DNA from 4 places in the Hahella sp. CR1 genome. Region 1 is predicted to be linked to each of the others. Evidence: predicted binding sites of a transcription regulator. Region 1 holds the regulator's gene; each other region holds the start of a gene.

Region 1 (5,081 bases):
CTGGAAGGGTTTTATAGCTCAGAGGAGTTGGCTGACTCTACCCGTTGGCGGGATATAGAGTGGGTCGTGCATGATATGGAGCAATTGGACATGCTGTCCGAGGTGGCCCCTTTGCGCAAAGTAGGTCCTGGTTCCGCCCGGATGCAAACCTGGATCAAGTTGAATACAGGTATGAACCGGTTGGGTCTGCCGTTAAATAAACTGGCTGGCGTCGCTGAGATGCTGCGACAGTTTCCCGGGCTTTCTGTCATTGGGTTGATGACCCACTTCGCGTGCGCTGACGAGCTGAATAGCTTGTTGCAGCAGAAGCAGTGGCGGGCGTTTCAGGCTGGTATGCAGGCGGCGGGATCGGGTGGCTGGAGTTACTCCTCGGCTAACTCGGCTGCTTTGTTGCAATATCCGGAGACTCACCTGGATTGGGTGCGCCCGGGCATTGCGATGTACGGCGCCTCCCCCATGGCGGATAAGACCGGGGCGGAATTTGGCTTGAAGCCGGTAATGACCTTTGAGTCGCGCTTGATTGCTACTCGGGAGCTGCAAGCTGGAGACTCTATTGGCTATGGCGCCGCTTGGACTGCGAACGGCCCAACAAGAATGGGAGTGGTTGCGGTAGGGTATGGCGACGGATATCCAAGACAAATGCAAAATGGTGCGCCTGTCGCCGTGTGCGGTAAGCGGACAAAGATTATTGGGCGGGTGTCCATGGATATGTTGACGGTGGATATCTCTCACATTCCAGAAGCGCGTATTGGGTCGGAGGTAGAGCTGTGGGGCGGGGCGGTTTCCGCTGATGAGGTTGCAGGATATGCGTCAACAATCTCCTATACTTTATTTACGGGCATGACCTCTCGTGTACCCAGGGTATACCTTAATCGCTCGGAAGGGGTTTAAAGCGCAGCGTTAAGCTGGATGATGGGGATAAAGCCTGGGGATCGGGTTTGCGAAAATCCCGTCAAGCAGCCAATATTGTTAACATAATATCTTCAGGCGGCCCGCATTCTAGGGGCGCTAAAGGCCACGAGATACATTTAAGGGGTACATGAGTGATTGTTTGCGTGACGGGAATCGATTCGCCATTAGGCAAGGCTATAGCTCAGCGTTTGCAGCAGAGCGGCATAGCGGTGGAAGGCGTTCCCTACGAGCAGTTTCTCATGACCAATGATGCGATCGTGCGAGCAATGAGGGCGATGCCGTCTGCGGATTTCGTGGTTCATGCTGCGGAGATGGCCGACTTGTTCAAGGCGGAGCAGCATCCGGATTTGGCCTATCAGGTTAATGTGTCCGCTTGTGAGGCGGTAGCGGAGGTGGCGGCTTTATGGAAGGCTCCGATTATTCATCTCTCCAGTCATCTTGTTTTCGATGGCGTCAAAAAGAACCCTTATATATCCGCCAACAAAGGACGTCCTCTTTCCGTGTTTGGGCGGACAAAGCTGCAGAGCGAACAATGGCTCCAGGAAAACTATAGCAAGCATCTGATCTTGAGGGTGGGTTGGTTGCTGGAGGCTGGCGCTCAAGGCTGGCTGCAGACCATGCTTTCCGCGCTGTCTTCAGGGAAGCGCCTAAACGCCAGCACCGATATGCAGCTGACTCCCGTCGCGGTGGATGATGTGGCGAGAGTCGTAGACGCTGTTATCAAGCAGCTGAGTTGTAATATCTCGGTATGGGGCGTTTACCATTATGCTGGCGCTGAAGCTGTCACCCACTATGAACTGTTGAAAGCGATTGTGCTGCAGGCATTTGGACAGGAAGAAATGTTGCAGGCCCTGATCGAGAAAAAGGGCGCTGATGTATTGCCAGGGGTGGCGCTTCCGGCGAATGGCGCGTTAGGTTGTATCAAGCTGCGCAACACTTTTGGCGTCAAGCAGCTTCCCTGGCGTCGTTATCTGCCGGCGTTGATTGAGCAATGTCAGCAGCGTGGCGGCGTAAAACCGACTGAAAACTGCCTGGAAGAGACCCGTTAACGAGCGTTAAGGGCTGATTCCTTCTGGTGCTCCATGCACTTGGTGTCGTGGCGAAGAATTTTCTGCAGTTCGTCCAATTGCAATATCTGAACTTCCCTTCCTTGGACCTTAATAATGCCATTGTTCTGGAAGCGGGTAATGACCCTGCTGACAGTTTCGACGGCCAGGCCTAAATAGTTGCCTATATCGCTGCGAGGCATAGGGAGTCTGAAGTTTGTGCCGGACAGGCGACGACGACTAAAGCGAGTCGACAGGGACAGTAGAAGCGAGGCAATGCGTTCTTCAGCCGAGTTTTTGCTTAGCAGCATGGTAAGCTGCCTGCTCTCCTGAATCTCTTTGCTCATTAATGAGAAAAAGTGGTGCTGCAGGCTGGGGATGTCTGAAGCAAGGTCTTCAAACTTTTCCAGAGGAATTTCGCAAACGCTGGTGCGTTCAAGGGCGACGGCGGAGCAGGAATATTTTTCCATGCTAACGCTGTCCAGACCGATAATCTCGCCAGGCAGATAGAAACCGGTGACCTGTTCCTCGCCTTCCTCGGATACAGTGAATGTTTTGATCGCGCCGCTACGAACTGCGAAGCACGAGCGGAATGGGGTGTGTTGCTCAAAGATATATTCGCCGCGATTGAGCATTTTGCCCTGGCGAATGATTTCTTCCAGACGATCAATATCTTCAGCCCCGACCGCTATAGGAATGCAAAGCTTGCTCAAATTACATTCGTGGCAGCCTCTGTGTAAGCTAAAAGGAGAGGAGGTTGCTATATGCTTGCTTTCCATCGGTTGCCTCGTGGCTGGATGAGTGAAACTGCTTAAAGAGGCTTCTAGGATAGCCAATAGCTATTTAAAAGCAAATCCCTACAACGGGAAATTTACAGGGAAAACCTACGCTCGCCTTTGTTTTTACATAGTTTTCACCTTTTGTTACAACTGGGTCTGAGTGTAACGAATCGCTCTTGCAGGAAGTTCGTTGTTGTCCAGGGTTTTGTAGTAGTCGTCCAACTGTGTGGCGTTGCGCAACTGGTAATGGGGGGTGTAAGAAAATGAGCCCAACCCAACGCCATGTAAGCAACTGACTCCCTGACTAATCAAGCCTGTCCAGGGTAGTGCGAAAAAGTCCTGCGTGATCGGAATAAACGATGCGGACTTAATGCGTCGCTTGAAATCTTTTAACGCCGCCTCCAAACCTGATGTGCCGGCGGATTCCGTTTTATGGCCGGAGAGTAGGATGCCTTGGGGCCTCTCTGTCAGAATTTCCTCAAGATGCTCCGATAGTGCATTGACGGTCGCAGGAGTCGCTTTCAGGCGCAGATAAACGGCTTTGAAGTCGAACGCCCGAATGGTCTGCAGCCAATTCTTAAGGCTCTCAATGGGGAAGGACTGTGCGTATTCGCCAGGGTCATTGATGCAGACAATGTTAAAGCCCAGTCCTTTGATCAGGGCTAGTGCTTCCTCAGAGTCAGGGCGAGCGTCCAGCTCGATGACATGGCGGGCGTCAGTATCGAAGTTTAGTTTGAACTCCCGGCCCAAATAGTACATCACCTGTGTCTGCGCCGCGGGAGTGAGCTGGCGGACCAGATCGCCGAACCAGTGCAGGTACTTAACCTGACTGCCGACGGGGAGGCTTTGCTTGAGTAGTCTCACTTCTTTCACGACATAGTCGATGTACTTCTGCAAATTAGCATTCATGGATGGGAGTCGGCGGGCGTAATTTTCCGCACTGACAAGTGTATTAAAGCAAGGCGCTTGAACGCTCAATGCGAACCCGCCCTCATAATATCGAGCCAGGGAGCTGTTGCGATAATCCGCCTCATAGGCTCCCTCGTCCAAGGCGCTCCAGTTCTCACTGGAGAACTCTTTAGGGGGGGAGTTGAGCAAATAAACCCAGCTATCATTACCCCCATTTTGTTTCGCTTGTTCGACAACCTTTCCAACTGGCATATTGGGTCTCCAACCAGGTAAGAAAACATCTGCGCGCGTTTGACCATCATTGTCAGCGATTTTGCGCGCGCGCCTGCTGTCACACTTGTTGGCAAGTGGATCCCCCCTCTCTCCATGCTCAGTGTATCCAGCTCCCGAAAGGGAGTCTTGATATTGATCAAGGGGTGAGCGGGTGGCTGTCTGAGAGGGTGTACTTTAGTCGCAATATCCCTCAAACAATGGGTTTCTGGGGCGTTGAGGGGTAACATTCATTGCAGCTTTGGGCGGGGAGTTGATATCCTTTGCGGGCATTGAAAAAAGGCGGGCAAAAGTGCAGGCATTTCAGCTATTTCGGTCTTTCGTTTTTTACATTGGGTATGCTTGGGGCGTCATCATCACATCTTTGGTTGGGATGCTGATTGGTCCTTACGTCAATTTTGAAAAGCGTTACTACATCGTCTCCCGGTTTAATGTGTTCGCACTTTGGTGGGCGCGTGTTGTCTGTGGCATACGTTATGAGATCGAAGGGCTGGAGAACATTCCAAAGACGAGCTGTGTGGTTGTCAGCAATCATCAGAGCGCCTGGGAGACTTATTTGCTAGGCGTTATATTTCGTCCTCAGTGTACTGTGCTTAAGCAAGAGTTGATGAAAGTGCCATTTTTTGGTTGGGCGCTAAAGAGATTGAAACCCATCGCCATTGATCGGAGTAAGCCGTCAGCGGCGCTTAAGCAATTGCTTAAGCAGGGAAAGGAGCGTCTGACCTCAGGGTATTGGGTTGTAATTTATCCTGAGGGGACACGCGTTCGCCCTGGGCAGGTTGGTAAATACAACAAGGGCGGCGCTTTGTTGGCCGTCAGTGCTGGCGTTCCTTTGCTGCCTATAGCGCACAACGCTGGAGATTGCTGGCCTGCCGGCAGTATTAGCAAGCGTCCAGGTTTGATAAAGGTGAAAGTCGGCGCGCCAATTGAAACCAGCGGCCGAGCTACTGACGAAGTTCACAAGGAAATGGAAGAGTGGATAAGGCGGACTTCAGCCGCCTTAAGCCAAGCGTAAGAACTCTCTATTTGTAGTTTGAGTACACTTTGTCCAAATAGCCTTCAGTACGCATCTTATCGAGCACTTTGTTGAGGTGCTCAATGCTTTCGTCAGGTGTGTCCTTGTTCATCGCCAGATATAAACTGGTGTCTCTTATAGTAAAGATAG
Region 2 (5,081 bases), on a different contig from region 1:
GCTCTTCACCCAGCTTATCCTTGAAGGATGGCATAACGCCGCCGCGGCCGTTGCGGACTGTCGCCTCAACGATTGCTTGAGTGCCGCCGTACAGCCAGATGCCGTCAGTCAGGTTGGGCGCGCCCATGTCATGGCTGCCTTTACCGTCTTTGCCGTGGCAAACGAAGCAGTTGGCGGCGAATATCTCAGCGCCTTTCGCAGCCATGGCTTCGTCAACGCCTTCCTGGTTGCTCAAAGAGCGAACGTAGTTGGCGACTTGCTTAACGCCTTCGTCGCCAATCTCGCTTTTCCAGGCGCGCATGGCGGAGCCGTTACGACCGCCAGTAATGGTCTCTTTTATCTTCTCTGGGGAGCCGCCATACAACCAGTCATTGTCAGTCAGGTTGGGGAAGCCGGTAGCGCCGTGCGCGGTGCTGCCGTGGCAGACTGCGCAGTTGTTGGCGAACAGACGCTGGCCGATTTTCATGGCGTTGTCGTCTTTAGCCAGTTCCTCGATTGGCGTAGCCGCCAACTTGGCGAAAATCGGGGCGTAGGTTTCTTCCGCCTTTTTAACTTCCGCTTCCCATTGGTTTGCGGAAGTCCAGCCGAAAAGGCCTTTGTAACTTCCCAGTCCAGGATAAACAACCAAATAACCCAGTCCGAAGACAATGGTTCCCATGAACAGAACCAACCACCAGCGGGGCAGGGGATTGTCATACTCTTCGATGCCGTCGAACGAGTGACCCATGGTCTGCTCGGTTTCGGTATCGAACTTCTGGCTTTTGCGGGTGACCCACAGCAACCAGGCGCAACCAAATATTGATCCCAGGACGATAAAAGATATCCATCCGGTCCAGAAACTAGTCATGTTTTTTAGTCTCCGCTTCGCGTACTGACTTAGCGTCCGCTTCGTCATCTTCAAAGGGTAGGTTCGCAGCTTCATCAAACGTTTTCTTTTGTTTGGAGCTGAATGCCCATACCACTAAGGCGATGAACGCCGCCATGATGAACAAGGTGGCTAACCCGCGGACAGTATTAATATCCATTGAACTTACCGTTTGATTGCCGTACCCAGTTGCTGCAGGTAAGCAACCAGGGCTTCAATCTCATACTTGCCTTCAACCATTTCCGCTGCGCCTTCGATGTCCTCTTTGGTATAAGGTACGCCGACTTTGCTGAGAGCGTTCAGTTTGGCCGCAGTTTTCGATGGGTCCACCTTAGTGGTGAACAGCCATGGGAAAGCAGGCATGTTGGATTCCGGAACCACTTCGCGAGGGTTGAACAGGTGAGCCCGATGCCAGGCGTCACTGTATTTCGTTCCTACGCGGGCCAGATCCGGACCAGTACGCTTGGAGCCCCACAGGAATGGGTGCTCATAAACGGATTCGCCGGCGACAGAGTAATGGCCGTAGCGCTCTGTCTCTGCGCGGAACGGACGCACCATCTGCGTATGGCATACTGTGCAGCCTTCGCGGATGTATATGTCGCGTCCTTCCAATTGCAGGGCGTTGAGCGGTTTAAGACCTTCAACCGGGGTCGTGACTTCTTTGGTAAAGAACAAAGGTACGACTTCAACGAGTACACCGAAGCTGATTGCGATCACGATCAGAGGGATCATCAAGCCAAGGTTTTTCTCGACGACTTCATGATTCATCGAATTCTCTCCCTCTTAGTTAAACAGCGTGTGGAACAGAGTCAGCTTGCGCCAGCGCATCAATTGCTTTGGCGTCGCTTTGTCTGACGGTTTTCCAGGTGTTGTACGCCATGACCAGCATACCAGTCAGGAATACAGCGCCGCCCAGGACGCGCACAGCATAACCAGGGTAGCTGGCGTTCAGCGCTTGTACGAAGCTGTAGGTCAGGGTGCCGTCTTCGTTAACTGCGCGCCACATCAGACCTTGCATGATGCCGTTGACCCACATTGCAGCGATGTACAGTACGGTGCCGATTGTCGCCAGCCAGAAGTGAACGTTAACCAGCTTGACGCTGAACATTTCTTTCAGGCCGTACAGACGAGGAATCAGGTGGTAAAGCGCGCCGATGGAAATCATCGCAACCCAGCCCAGAGCGCCGGAGTGAACGTGGCCGATGGTCCAGTCAGTATTGTGAGAAAGCGCGTTGACGGTCTTGATGGACATCATCGGGCCTTCGAAGGTGGACATACCGTAGAAAGACAGAGATACGACCAGGAAGCGCAGAACCGGATCGGTGCGCAGCTTATGCCATGCGCCGGACAGAGTCATCATGCCGTTGATCATACCGCCCCAGGAAGGAGCCAGCAGAATCAGAGACATAACCATACCCGCGCTTTGCGCCCAGTCAGGCAGTGCGCTGTAGTGCAAGTGGTGCGCGCCAGCCCAAACGTAAATGCTGATCAGCGCCCAGAAGTGAACGATGGACAGACGGTAGGAGTAAACCGGACGCTCCGCCTGCTTGGGTACGAAGTAGTACATGATGCCCAGGAAGCCTGCAGTCAGGAAGAAACCTACCGCGTTGTGGCCCCACCACCACTGGACCATCGCATCGATAGCGCCAGCATAAATGGAGTAAGACTTCATGGCGGAAACAGGGATCGCCATGCTGTTGCCGATGTGCAGAATGGCGACAGTAATAATGAATGCGCCGAAGAACCAGTTGGCGACATATATATGCTTGCTTTTACGTTTGGCGACAGTACCAAAGAAAACAATAGCGTACGCCACCCAGACAACCGCGATCAGAATGTCGATCGGCCATTCCAGCTCAGCGTATTCTTTGGAAGTGGTGTAACCCAGAGGCAGCGTAATGGCGGCCAGGACGATGACTGCCTGCCAGCCCCAGAAGGTGAAGCTAGCCAAACCGTTGGAGAACAGAGGAGCCTGACTGGTGCGTTGGACTACATAGTAGGAAGTTGCGAAAAGTGCGCATCCGCCGAAAGCGAAGATAACGGCGTTAGTGTGCAGTGGTCTCAAGCGACCGAAGTGGAACCATGGATAGTGAGTATTTAGCTCCGGCCAGACCAGCTGTGCTGCGATAAGCACGCCGACAGCCATGCCCACTATACCCCAAACAACTGTCATGATGGCGAACTGACGCACCACCTTGTAGTTGTAGGTTTCGTTAGCACTTACTGTATTCATTAGTGACTATTCCTACCCTGAGTTGATTAATACGGCGCAAACCTGCTGGCGAGTTCGTTATGCTTTTGCAATTTTGAGTTGTCGCCCAGTTCGAATGTCAGGCTTTCAGGATCCAGAAACCAGGGGCCTCTTTTTCCTCCCCCTCGACAGCGGGCCGAAGCATAAGAGTTGCACAATGGGGCTGTCAACTTAATATGCTTGGCCAAGTCATTATCTCCACATATTTTTTCCCCTGCTTGATATGCATCAAACGCGTTATAAACCGGAGGGCGGATGCGTTAGTTCAGAAGGGGAGCGTCTGTCTTCGACTTTACTGCAAGGGAAGTCTTAGGGCATGTGAAGCAATGACCAAAGGACAGGAAATCCCTCTCACCCAATGCCTAAATAACTATTAGAAATAATAGATGATTTTTGGCTGATTTCTGGTCAATTTCAAATGGGATGACTCCTTCCTTTAATAAAGGAGGCGAGATCGTGATAATGACGGCCTTCGCGCAAAGATGAATATTTGTTCAGATCGTAGTTTTCGCATTGGTTTTTGGTAGATGGAGGGCGTATGCGCTTTATGGTCGACGGTCCGGAACAGGCCGGGAAGGTTCTTTTATTTGCTCATGGCGCCGGCGCGCCGATGGACTCCGATTTCATGTCCTTTATTACACAGGAGGTCAGCGCCGGCGGCGTTAAGGTCGTGCGTTTTGAATTTCCCTACATGCAAGAGCGTCGCGATACTGGAAAGAAGCGTCCGCCGGACCGTCAGGAGAAGTTGCTAAACTGCTTTGCGGAGGCGCTGGAGAATTGTCCTTCTGATACGGAGGTTTTTCTGGCTGGCAAGTCTATGGGAGGACGCATGGCCAGTATGCTGGCGGCTGATTTGCCAGAGGGCGATGCTCGGGTGCGGGGATGGCTGGCGTTTGGCTATCCCTTTCATCCCCCTGGTAAACCGGAAAAGCTCAGGACCGAGCACTTGATGAATATTCCGCTTCCCGGACTGGTGCTGCAGGGTGAACGGGACCCATTTGGCGGCCGTTCTGAGAATATGGAGCAGTATTTGAACGAGCAAAGCGCCATGGTCTGGCTCCCCGACGGCAATCACGATCTGGCCCCGCGTAAGGCTTCCGGCCTGACCAAAGAGCAAAACTGGCGCACGGCTGCGCAGGCGGCGCTGGCCTTTATGCTTCGCTGATTTGCCCGAGGCGATAGGATCGACGACAATAGCGGCCTTTACCCGGCCGCGCATTGGCGCGTCGATGAATTGATGATTGGAAACGCCCGGATGTCGCAAAAATACCCTACCAGTTCTTCCCGTAAACGCTCCCCTTTAAGCTCCGGCAAATATTCCGCCATCGGATTGCTCGCCTACTGCCGGCCTGGATTTGAAGCGGAGTGCGCCCAGGAGTTGCAAAATATCGCTTCGCTGCAGTTTGTATACGGCTACTCGAAAATAGAAAAGGGATCGGGCGTTGTATTCTGGCGCTGCTCCCAAGGCAACGCGCTGGATGTATATAAAGAGATAGAGGTGAGTCGCTGTATTTTTGCGCGGCAGGTGTTTTGCGCGTTGCATGACCTCGAAATTGAAGACCCTAAGGACCGTGTCTCGCCAGTGGTCGAAGCGCTGCGCGCCGGCGGCGCATTTGGGTTCCTGCATATTGAAACGCCGCTGGAAGATGAAGCGGGTTCTCTGCAGAAACTGGCCAAGAAGCTGACGGCGCCGATGAGCGCGGCGCTGCGCAACGCAGGCGTATTGAGCAAGGCCAAGTCGGATGAACTGCCCCAGTTGCATCTGGTATGCCTGTCTGGGCAACACATCATCGCCGCCTTGGCGATTTATCCCAACAGCAGCGCCTTGCCGCTGGGCATTCCCCGTCTGCGGTTTCGCAATGAGGCGCCGAGCCGCTCCGCTTTGAAAATAGAAGAAGCGTTTCTGACCATGTTGACCCCTGCGGAGCGTGAGTTCGTATTGAAGCGCGGGCAGCGGGGTGTGGA
Region 3 (5,081 bases), on a different contig from region 1:
ACTGTGGGCAGCGCGGCGAGGCGCTCTCGCTCCAGCAGCAGACTTTGCAATTGTTTCTCTGTTGTGGCGTCGAGGGATATTTCGGAAAACAAGACGCGGTATTTTTCGCTGACCGCTTGTCGCAAGCTTGATTCTTCCGCCTCCAGTAGTGGTTGTGCGGCGCTGAGCGTTAGAGATGAGTGTGTGGTTATGGCTGGCCCAAAGGTAATGCGTGACACTGGATTCTCCGGAGATGCTTGCTGTTTCCGCCGTTCTACGGGATGTTCCAGGTAGGCGTTGAACGCAGCTACGGCCTCCAGGTAGCGAGCGTCTTGCTGCTGCGTATGTTCTTGAAAACGTTTTCTTTCCTGGTCAAATTTTAATTCCAGATTTTTATTTTCAACCCACAGGTAAGTGGCTGCCGCAGCACAGACGAGCGCGCATGCCGACATGCCTGCTGAGAACCTGGTCATATCCGTGACTCCTGTATGTATTGAGGTTGTTGTGATCGTTTATCAATTAATGGGCGTTAAGCGCATCAAATGTTAGTTAATCTACCTGCGGCGTGAAAACCGGTTAAACGGCATAGACTGGTTGAGTGCTCAGCTGTCTAGCCATGGCAATTGCGGGGTTTTATCTTGAGGAATGGAGCGATTAATGCTCCAGGGACGTGCGAAGAAATCTGGTTATCCGCTCCTCGTACTCTTGTGCCGAGAAGTCATAGAAATCCTGATGATGGGCGCCCACCGCCAACCAGAGAGATTTGGGCTCTGGGGCATTGGCGAAAAGGCGTTTTGATTCTGGCAATGTCGTGTGTTCATCCTCCGTACCGGCAATGATCAGGACGGGCGCCCGCACACGTTTGATGGCTTCTTCCGGCTTCAACTCATCCAGACTGACGCCTAAACGTAATGGGATTTGTGCGGTTAACAATGGCGTCAGCCATTCTCCCAGCGCGCCGAGTCGCATAGACAAACGATTGCTGACGGCTTGTTCGATGTTCGGGTAAACGGCTTCCAGAACATAGGCGTCCGCTGGCGCGGGCGACTGTCCCAGCAGGCTTGCGGCTCCGCCGAGAGAGACGCCAATAATCGCCACTTTGGCGCACTGGCGTTGCGTGCGCAAATAGGCGACAGCGGATCTGACGTTGTCCGACTCACGGTAGCCAAACGTGATGTGCTCCCCAGGCGTTTCGCCATGGGCTTGAAGGTCTATCAGCAATGAGGAATATCCTGATTCCTGCAGGAACAGGGCGCGTCTGATCATACTGGTGCGATCGGAGCGTACGCCGTGTAGAAGCAACACGCATTGCTGGCCGATGGCGGGGGCATACCAACCGCTGACGCCGTCAAACTGCACTGCTTGCGCGTTCAGGGAGGCGGGCGGTGAGGGAAGGGGATGATTGACGGAGGCGGATAGCGCGCCTCCGGCGGTCCATACCGCCGCGAGACCTAAAACCAGTGCGCCCGTGGCGAAAGCGATACGTTTTTTAAGTTTTTTCATGGGGTTGGAGGACTTCATCATCGCGATAGATATCTACATCGGCGCCGAAACACATATAGCGGGACGGGGATAAGTATGTCGATTTGCGGCCCTTTCGGAAACTGGTTATTTCAGAGTTAGACAATGAGGCGGGGTGAGACGACGCAGCATTGAGCTGCGCCGAGAGAAGGGACGAAGTAAGGAGTTAGCTTTGCAGATTCTCGTAAAGGCCCGTAATTCTCTCCATATTCTTCAGCATTCCTTCCGTCGTGGTGGCGATGATGAAAGGCACAAAGTTCTGACCTTGCATCAACTGAAACCCTGAGCGAGAGAAGCTCCACTGGGAAATCACTTTGTCCAAGGCGGCGTTGATGTCCTGATTGTTGATTTTCGCCTGACGCAGCTCATGTAACGCCTGATCATATTCCTGCACGGCCTGGGTGAAACTGTCTTGTAGATCCGCCTGCTCCAGATTCCAGCTCAACGCGGAATAATATAGCGCAATGCGCTGGGACAGCATCCGTTGTCGGCCGGAGAGGTTGATCATTTTGTTCTTGGGACTGCCCGACTGTTGCTCCAGTGACTGTACGATTTTATTGCTGAGCGCGAGAACACGCTCTCCAGCGTTGATCAGCTCAATGGCCTTGTCCTTCGCGGGCTTAGCCGTCGCCAATTGACGAAACCCAGTCCACTCCTTACGCACGGACTTGAGCTGCCCCGAGATTTGCGGCGACTTGGAGTAGGCTTCCAGTTCTCCCAGTTGTTGTTCGAATAAGGCGACGCTCTCTGTGAGCTGGCTTGAAGATTTATCTGGTTGAATATCCTGACCCATCAGCAAATATGACTTCACAATTCGCTGACTCAACATACGTTGGCGCCCAGCCTTGTTGATGGCTTCGTCCAGGTCGGTAATGTCTGCGATAACAATGTGGCTCCAGGAGAGTGCAAGCAGGGAGAGAACAAGCAGACTAAAGTTCCTTATATGGCGCATATGCGTTTACCTCATGTGATTCAATCTGGTGCAGTCTAAGTTAAAGCCTATAAATATCAGATGCTTACAGCGCGATAACTGGGTAGGTAGTTAACGCATCGCTGATCTGGCGCAAGTTAGGCGCCAAATGAACCGGAAATTTGTGGGTATGGACAAAGAGCGGTTTTTGAGAATGGCGAAAAGGCTTTTAGAAACAATAAGAAAGAGAGGAGTAGTTGCGTATTTGGATGAAGCGGAGCACTTTTACGCGATGAGCGACGCCTGCTGAATGCGAGAGGGAAAAGAGGCTGAGTAAGCGGGAAAAAAGAGTGCGGCTTGCGCCGCACTAAACGAAGAAGACGAATAAAACAGGAACTCGGTTTAAGAGTTCAATCCTTGCGGATTAGCTTTTCAGACCTGCGTACATGTCGGAAATCTTGCGCATGCTTTTCAGCATGCTTTCAGTGGTCGTCGCGATCACGAAGGGGACGAAATCATGACCGTCCATTTTTTCGAAACCAGAGTGGGAGAATGACCACTGTGAAATAACTTTATCCAGCGCCTTGTTGATATCTTCGCTGTTGGCGTCCGCTTTACGCAGCTCGCTCAAACCTGCATCGTACTTTTTGACCGCGGCTTTAAAATCGTTTTCCAGGTCGGAAACGCCCAGGTTCCAGCTCATGGCAGAGTAGTACATGGCGATTTTCTGGGACAGCATGCCTTGTTCGTTGGAGATATTAATCAGACGTCCTTTGGTGCTGGCTACTTGTTTTTCCAGATTGCTGGTGACGCCTTGAGTCAGGCTCAACAGTTCTTCACTTTGCTGGATCAGTTTCGCTGCGTTTTCCTGATTGGGCGCGGTGGTGGCCAGTTTACGGAAAGCGGCCCACTCTTTACGGACGGATTTCAAATCGCGCGCCATTTCGCCTGCTTTCAAATAACCTTCCAAGTCGGACAGTTGAGATTCAAATTGCGCCACACTGTCATGTAATTGAATCGATGATTTGTCAGGAAGAATGTCCTGACCAATCAATAAATATGCTTTAACGATTCTTTGACTCAACATTCTTTGTTGACCCGCGATGTCCAGAGCCTGATCCATGCTCGATATTTCCGCGCGAGCCAGGCCGGCGCCGAATGCGGTAAGTGTGACAAGTAAGAAACAAATCTTTCTGAACGACTGCATTAAAGTTTACCTAGTGCTAAAAATGGCGTGCATATTGAAGGATTTAGATCAAAAATCAAGCGCCAAATGGCTTTTGACATATAAGTAATTTACGAAGTCAATAGATGTTGTTCGTTTCCTATCAAATATATGTGTCAATATGTTTTGTAACAGTGAGTTTAATGCACATTTATGTAACTAAAAGTTGCATTTCAATGAGGAAAAAGAGGCGGGTATATAATTCGTTATACTGTATTATTTTTAATAAATTTTACATTGTTTTTCTTTTACGAATTGTACGTCACGTTTTTATCGCCATGCGTATTCGTAGTTATGTTTGAAAAAACATCAATGGATGGCTGTTTTTTTGATTAAAAAAGCGGCCGGACTCTCACTGACTTATTCCGCGTAGTGGTCTATAGATGAATAAAATTAGTCCTGATAACAAAACATTATAAAAAATATGAAGGGCGTTTGAGTCGGGTTGACGCTAGCTTCAGTATCCGGTCACGCGCGCGAAGGGACGCCTTTTCCCAAAACGAGTAAGAACCAAGGCGAGGCTGCGGTGACTGTCGGCAATAACGAGTTTAAGGAGACGACAAGATGGCCCTGGCGGATATTTTTAAACAGAATGCGAACAAGTCAATTACCGTGACCGGCGCGGAATCCTCAAATATTTCTCACGCTACCTACAGCGTCAAATGCAACAACATCCAACGCAACTGCTATCTGGTGAACCAGCTTGAGCGGGCCAACCTGCAAGAAGGCGCACATGTGGCTGGCGGAAATACGGTCACAGTCGCCACTGCTCACAATGGTAACTGCTATTGGTTGCCATGGCGCGGGTGGCGGGCTGTAGCCGGACAGCTTCAGGGGGCGTGTAACTTCTTCGTCACCGCCAATCTGACCGGGTGCTGCTTTGTTGTATCTGGTAATCAGGTATCTCCCTTTGTCGTCCATATGAACTGCCAGCCAGCTAACGAAGGCTTGGTGAGCTTCCCCAACAGTGGAGATATCAAGGAATATAACTTTGATCTGCAAGCGGCGCAGGATCAGTTCTATGGGCAAGTCACCGAGCAATTGATCACCAACAATGTGATTGCACACGCTGGTCTGCAGATGTTGAAACCAAGTGATTACGGGGCCAAAGCGAGAGAAGGTTACGGGACGCCCACGAGCGTCTTTGGCGTCCGCACAGGGGGGCTGTGGACCTTCTATTACAACGTAGGTAAAGGCGGCGGACCTGGCATTACCCGTGAACTGTTCCCGAATTTCCAACCTCTCTGACAGCGCGCTTTCCTTTCACGTATTTGCACAGCCGGCGACTCAACGCCGGCCTGCCTCTGCGTTTTCCTTGATCCTTCATTTCAACCTATCTCAGCGCCTTACATTACAGTCATTGGCGTCCCGTTTATAAACCCATAGGTTAGTGGCATAATCCCGACGGCAATCAACAGGTTGCCGCCATGCAGGCATGGGAGCGCC
Region 4 (5,081 bases), on a different contig from region 1:
CTCCTGCGGTGCACTTCTCCGACTGGGTGCAGAAAGACAACACCCCGACGCCTTTCGTTTCCGGCGATAACTGTGAGCTGCGCTCCGGCGACGGCTCCGACACCGTCATTCGCTGCAAAGGCACCGAGTCTTTGACGGACGCTATCTCCACGCATATTGAAAACGGCATGCAGGTGACGCAACTGTCCCTGGAGTGGGATGAGAAGCTGAGCTTTGCGGTCAGCGACGACCTGAAGATCAAACGCATCAAGTTTATGGACACCCTGCAGGAGCAGTTGAAGGACGGCGATACTGGCGAAGCCGCCGAGCGTTTCGCCGCCGACTTCAGCCTGATGACCCTTGAGTTCTCCCGCATGACGGAAGACCTGATCAAGGTTCTGGGCGGGGAAGACATGTCTGCGGTGATTCAAGAGTAAATCACACTCACCGCGCGGGCCGAATCCAAACCTGATGGACCGGCTCGCGCAGTTTCACAGTTCAACCTATTTGTACTTCAAGCGCTCCGCCTGCCACTCATCTGGCGCGTTTAACGGCAAGCGCAGAGCCATAACCCCTTCTTCATCATCGTAACGAATACTGAATCCCAGCTTTTCCGCCAGACGCAGCATCGGCTTATTGTCCGGCAACACTGAGCCCACCATTTCCACCGTGCCTTTTTCCCGGCAGTACTCAATGATCTTGCGCATCAGCACCCACCCCAGGTTTTCACCACGCAGATCATCACGCACGATGATGGCGAACTCACACTGCAGATTGTCCGCATCAGTCCACGCACGCACGGTGCCAAGAGTATCCTCGCCATAACCGCTTTCCTTCGGAGACATGGCGATAAAGGCCATTTCCCGGTCGTAGTCGATCTGCAGCATCTGCACCATTTCATCGTGAGTAAAGGACTTCCGATAGTGGAAGAAGCGATAACGTATCGATTCCGGCGACAGGCCGGAATAAAACTCGATGTGACTCGGCTCATCCTCTCCACGCACTGGGCGAATTTCCGCCTTGCGCTTCGACTTGGGCAGCATGATCCATTCCCGCAGCTCTTGTGGATAAGGCTGGATCGCCAGCTTCGCCGGTTTGTCGAGATCAATCATGGCGTTGACCGCCACCGCGCCGTGCTTATCGAAATACAGCGGCATGACCTCAAGCCCTTTGATTTCAGGGATATCGATAATGATCTGCGACAGAATCACCAGGGTTTCGCAGATTTTGGCGATGTCCTGCTCCGGGTTATAACTATAGTCTTTCAACAGGCGAAACATATGCGTCTGCAGCAAAAGATCCCGAGCCAGCACCATGTTCAACGGCGGCAGAGCGAGCTTGCGATCCGCCGACACATTCACCGCCGCGCCGCTGGCGCCGCACACCATTAAAGGCCCAAACACCGGATCGCGGGTGACCCCCAAACTGAACCCTACTCCGCCAACCGTCTGAAAACTGGGCTGCACGGCGAAACCTAAAAAGCCGCTGTCCGGGAAATGTTCCCTGTAATGCGTCAACAGGTAGCGACAGGAATCGCGAATGGACGCGTCCTCCACCAGCCCCTTCACCCTGCCCTTGTAGCGGCCACGGCCGGTCTTCTCGTCTTTAAAAGGGATACAGCTGTGCTCGTGCAAAATGCGGATGTCCACTGGCAAGCCAAACTCCCGCGCCACTTCCACGACCTGCTCTTCGGTTTCACAGTAGCGGGTATCCTGCATGTTGATGCCGTAATCGGTGAGAATCTGCCGCGACTCCGCATTGGTCAGCACCCGCCGTCCTGACGCGTATATCTTCTGAATGGTCTTGCGCGCACGGGAACGGTCCACTATCGGGTCGGTGTAGGACTCCGGCGTTTCCCGCAACACCCGCTGGCTGCGCTGGTGATTGACCATATGCATGAAGGCTTTCACCGCCTTATCCGGCGTGGAGAATGTGGGCACGCCACTGTGAAAAAACGCTTCCCTGGCGTCGTACACCGTACTGTGGCCCAGCCAGCAGGTGAAAATATTCAGATGAGAGCGCTTACCCGCTTCTATCACCGCATCCGCCACCTGCAGGCTGTCTTCGGTCAGAGACGGCGCGTACAGCACCAGCACATTGGACACGTGCGGATCGCGTCCGAGTATCTCCAGGGTGCGGCGATACAGCTCCGGGTTGGCGTCATAGTTGAGATCAATCGGGTTACGGCGCGTCCAATAAGGCGGCAGATGCTTACCCAGTTCACTCACCGTTTCCGGCGACAGCGAACCCAGCTCGCCATTTAGAGACGCCAACCGATCCACCGCCAGCACCCCAGGACCCAGACCGTTGCTGATAATGTGCAAAGGCTCGCCGCGCACCGGTTTCATCCGGGTTAACGTCTCCAGCGCATCGAACATCTCATCGGCGCCGTTAACCCTCAACACCCCGGCGCGCCGGAATACCGCATCGAAAATCTTGTCGCCGTCCACGACCCCCAAGGGCAGCTCCGCAGGACGCCATTGCGATGCCGGAGTGCGTCCGCTTTTCACTGCGATCACCAGCTTCCCCCGCGACACCGCCCGCACGGCGGAAATAAAACGCCGGGGCGAATGAATGTTCTCCATGTGCAGCAAAATGGCTTTGGTGCTGCGATCCTGGGCCAGGTAATCGATCAGATCGTCCAGCCCGACGTCAATGCCGTCTCCCAGGGTAGTTAGGTGCGAAAAGCCGATTCCCCGGGTGAAGGCCCAGTCAATCACCGCACTGGCGAGAGAGCCGGACTGGCCGATATAAGCGATCTTGCCCGGCAACACGCCCATATGCATATAAGTCGCGTTCAGATTGCTGGCCGGGGACAACATACCGATAGTTTCCGGCCCCAGGATACGAATGCCGAACTCAGACGCAATTTCCTGAACGGAATACATCAGCGGCCGACCACTGCGGCTGTGGGTGCGCGACAAGCCGCCGGTCAGGATCATCGCGGTTTTAACTTTGACGTTTCCCAGCACCCGAACAATGCGCGGCACGCTCTCCGGCGGCGTACAGATAATGGCCAAGTCCGGCCGAAACGGCATTTGCTGGGGCCGTTTCACGCAGGGGACGCCATGCACGTCGTGATAGCCCTTGTCATTCACCACCACCAGACGGCCTGAATAGTCCGTGGACATCAGATTACGCAACACCATGCCGCCCAGATTATTGGAGCGTTCGGAGGCGCCAATCACCGCGATGGACTTAGGGTTGAACAACGCTTCTAAATGTCGGGTTCCCAATCTGTTTTCTCCATTTGCGTTGACAGGCTCCGGACCCGGCGACTGCGGAAACACCGCCGATATCTAAGATACATAGACCAATACCGGCCACTTTGACAGATATCAAGATCCCCCGCTTTGACTGACTTGGCGTAATTCGATACGCCCACCTCAATCGCGGGCGCGGACTATAACATTCGCCCCATCTCCGGTTTCAAGCCGTTATCGCTTTGCAGTAGACTAAAAGCCTCTAAAAGGAAAACAAAGATGAAAACCGCCCTTTTCTATCATAAAGACTGTACATTGCACGACATGGGCGAGGGGCATCCCGAAAGCCCTATGCGATTACAGGCGATTATGGACCGGCTTGAGCACGCCGGCATACTGCAGGAAGTGGATCTGGTCGAGCCGCAGGAAACCGACCGCGACAAAATCATTCGGGTGCATCCCTCCCGCTACGTTGAACAACTGGAAAATCTGAATCCGGACAAAGGCCGCATCATGGTCGATCCAGATACGGCATTGATGCGTCACAGCATGCGCGCCGCCTATCTGGCTGCGGGCTCTGCGGTAGAGGCGGCGGATATGGTGCTCAGCGGCCAGGCGAACACCGCCTTTTGCGCCGTGCGTCCCCCTGGCCATCATGCGGAACGCAGCAAGTCCATGGGCTTCTGCTTCTTCAACAATATCGCCATCGCCGCCCGCCACGCCATGGATTTTCATGGTCTGGAGCGCATCGCCATCGTGGATTTCGACGTGCATCAGGGCAACGGCACGGTGGACATCTTTCAGGATGATCCGCGGGTCCTGTTCTGCTCCAGCTTTGAGTATCCGCTGTATCCGTTCAGTCACCATGCGGTGGATCGCCCCAACATCATCAATACGCCGCTGGACGCCCACACTCGGGGCCTGCAATTCCGGCGTAGCGTTGAAAGAGACTGGCTCGCCCGCCTGCAGGATCACCGTCCGCAACTGATACTTATCTCAGCGGGGTTCGACGCCCATAAACATGACCCTCTGGCGCACCTGGAGCTGGAAGAAAGGGACTACCGCTGGATCACCCGTTTATTGATGGACGTGGCGCGGGTTTACAGCAGTGGGCGCATCGTTTCTATTCTGGAAGGCGGTTATAACCTGAACGCCCTGTCCGCCAGTGTGGAAGCGCACATGGAAGGTTTGATGGGGAATTGAAACGTCGCATGAGCGAGGGCTTAACTTTGTTTAGAAGCTCCGCCCGCCAACAGCGGACGGAGTTTCCATAAGGTTGCGAGAAAGCGGCCTGTTCAGGCCAGGTTAGACGAGACCTTTTTCCAACGCTTCCTGACGAATGCCGTCCCAGCCGTTTTTGACTTGCTTCAACAAGCCCGCCACTTCATCCAGAATGGTCGCGTCATTTTGCAGGTTGGCTTCAAACAAGCGACGCTCCATGTATTCGTACAAAGCATCCAGACGCTCTGCGATGTCGCCGCCTTTTTCTTTGTCCAGGAACTCGCGCAAACCGCCGACGATTTCAACCGCCTTGCCGATCAGCCGATTTTTGCCTTCAAAGTTATTGGCGAGAATCTGCCCTTTCGCCATGGTAATACGCTCCAGCGCACCGTCGAACAATAGCTGGATCAACTTGTGCCCATCCGCATCGACAATGCTGGTCTGACGATTCACGCTCTGATACTGATGTAACGCGTTCATTGTAATAGCAACCTCATAATTACTCGTCTGTGATCTTAAGCGCCTGGATCAGGCCCTTCGCTTAACCCTTGCTTCCAGTGGTGCTGGCCACCAGCGCTTCCAGCTGCGTGGACAAAAAGTTTTCCGTGTTCTTGAGCTGGGAAATAATCAAATCCGCGGCGGTGAACTGACGCGCCAGCCGATCCGTCAGGGCCGTAA

What was found. The regulator FNR, encoded in region 1, switches genes on or off when oxygen is low (the NO sensors DNR and NnrR bind a similar motif). The targets are predictions, from matches to a motif close to TTGATNTANATCAA.
Region 2: a site for FNR is predicted at 3,335-3,348, ahead of ccoN (cytochrome-c oxidase, cbb3-type subunit I). Genes of this name have one in related genera too.
Region 3: a site for FNR is predicted at 2,554-2,567, ahead of ONV78_RS14655 (type IV pili methyl-accepting chemotaxis transducer N-terminal domain-containing protein). Genes of this name have one in related genera too.
Region 4: a site for FNR is predicted at 3,308-3,321, ahead of ONV78_RS13050 (histone deacetylase family protein). Genes of this name have one in related genera too.

The regions. Positions count from the first base shown of each region.
Region 1 is NZ_JAPELK010000007.1:38,606-43,686, reverse strand. It holds gene alr (alanine racemase) at 1-891, shown strand, start outside; gene ONV78_RS17645 (sugar nucleotide-binding protein) at 1,044-1,961, shown strand; gene fnr (fumarate/nitrate reduction transcriptional regulator Fnr) at 1,958-2,737, opposite strand; gene ONV78_RS17635 (hypothetical protein) at 2,882-3,898, opposite strand; gene ONV78_RS17630 (lysophospholipid acyltransferase family protein) at 4,209-4,931, shown strand; gene ONV78_RS17625 (transporter substrate-binding domain-containing protein) at 4,939-5,081, opposite strand, start outside.
Region 2 is NZ_JAPELK010000002.1:252,781-257,861, reverse strand. It holds gene ccoP (cytochrome-c oxidase, cbb3-type subunit III) at 1-847, opposite strand, end outside; gene ONV78_RS06675 (cbb3-type cytochrome c oxidase subunit 3) at 840-1,025, opposite strand; gene ccoO (cytochrome-c oxidase, cbb3-type subunit II) at 1,031-1,633, opposite strand; gene ccoN (cytochrome-c oxidase, cbb3-type subunit I) at 1,653-3,098, opposite strand; gene ONV78_RS06660 (alpha/beta family hydrolase) at 3,655-4,281, shown strand; gene rlmM (23S rRNA (cytidine(2498)-2'-O)-methyltransferase RlmM) at 4,372-5,081, shown strand, end outside.
Region 3 is NZ_JAPELK010000005.1:319,277-324,357, forward strand. It holds gene ONV78_RS14645 (hypothetical protein) at 1-452, opposite strand, end outside; gene ONV78_RS14650 (alpha/beta hydrolase) at 634-1,482, opposite strand; gene ONV78_RS14655 (type IV pili methyl-accepting chemotaxis transducer N-terminal domain-containing protein) at 1,667-2,452, opposite strand; gene ONV78_RS14660 (type IV pili methyl-accepting chemotaxis transducer N-terminal domain-containing protein) at 2,835-3,533, opposite strand; gene ONV78_RS14665 (hypothetical protein) at 4,200-4,883, shown strand.
Region 4 is NZ_JAPELK010000004.1:532,177-537,257, reverse strand. It holds gene ONV78_RS13060 (recombination-associated protein RdgC) at 1-416, shown strand, start outside; gene ONV78_RS13055 (bifunctional acetate--CoA ligase family protein/GNAT family N-acetyltransferase) at 483-3,215, opposite strand; gene ONV78_RS13050 (histone deacetylase family protein) at 3,462-4,385, shown strand; gene fliS (flagellar export chaperone FliS) at 4,488-4,883, opposite strand; gene fliD (flagellar filament capping protein FliD) at 4,945-5,081, opposite strand, start outside.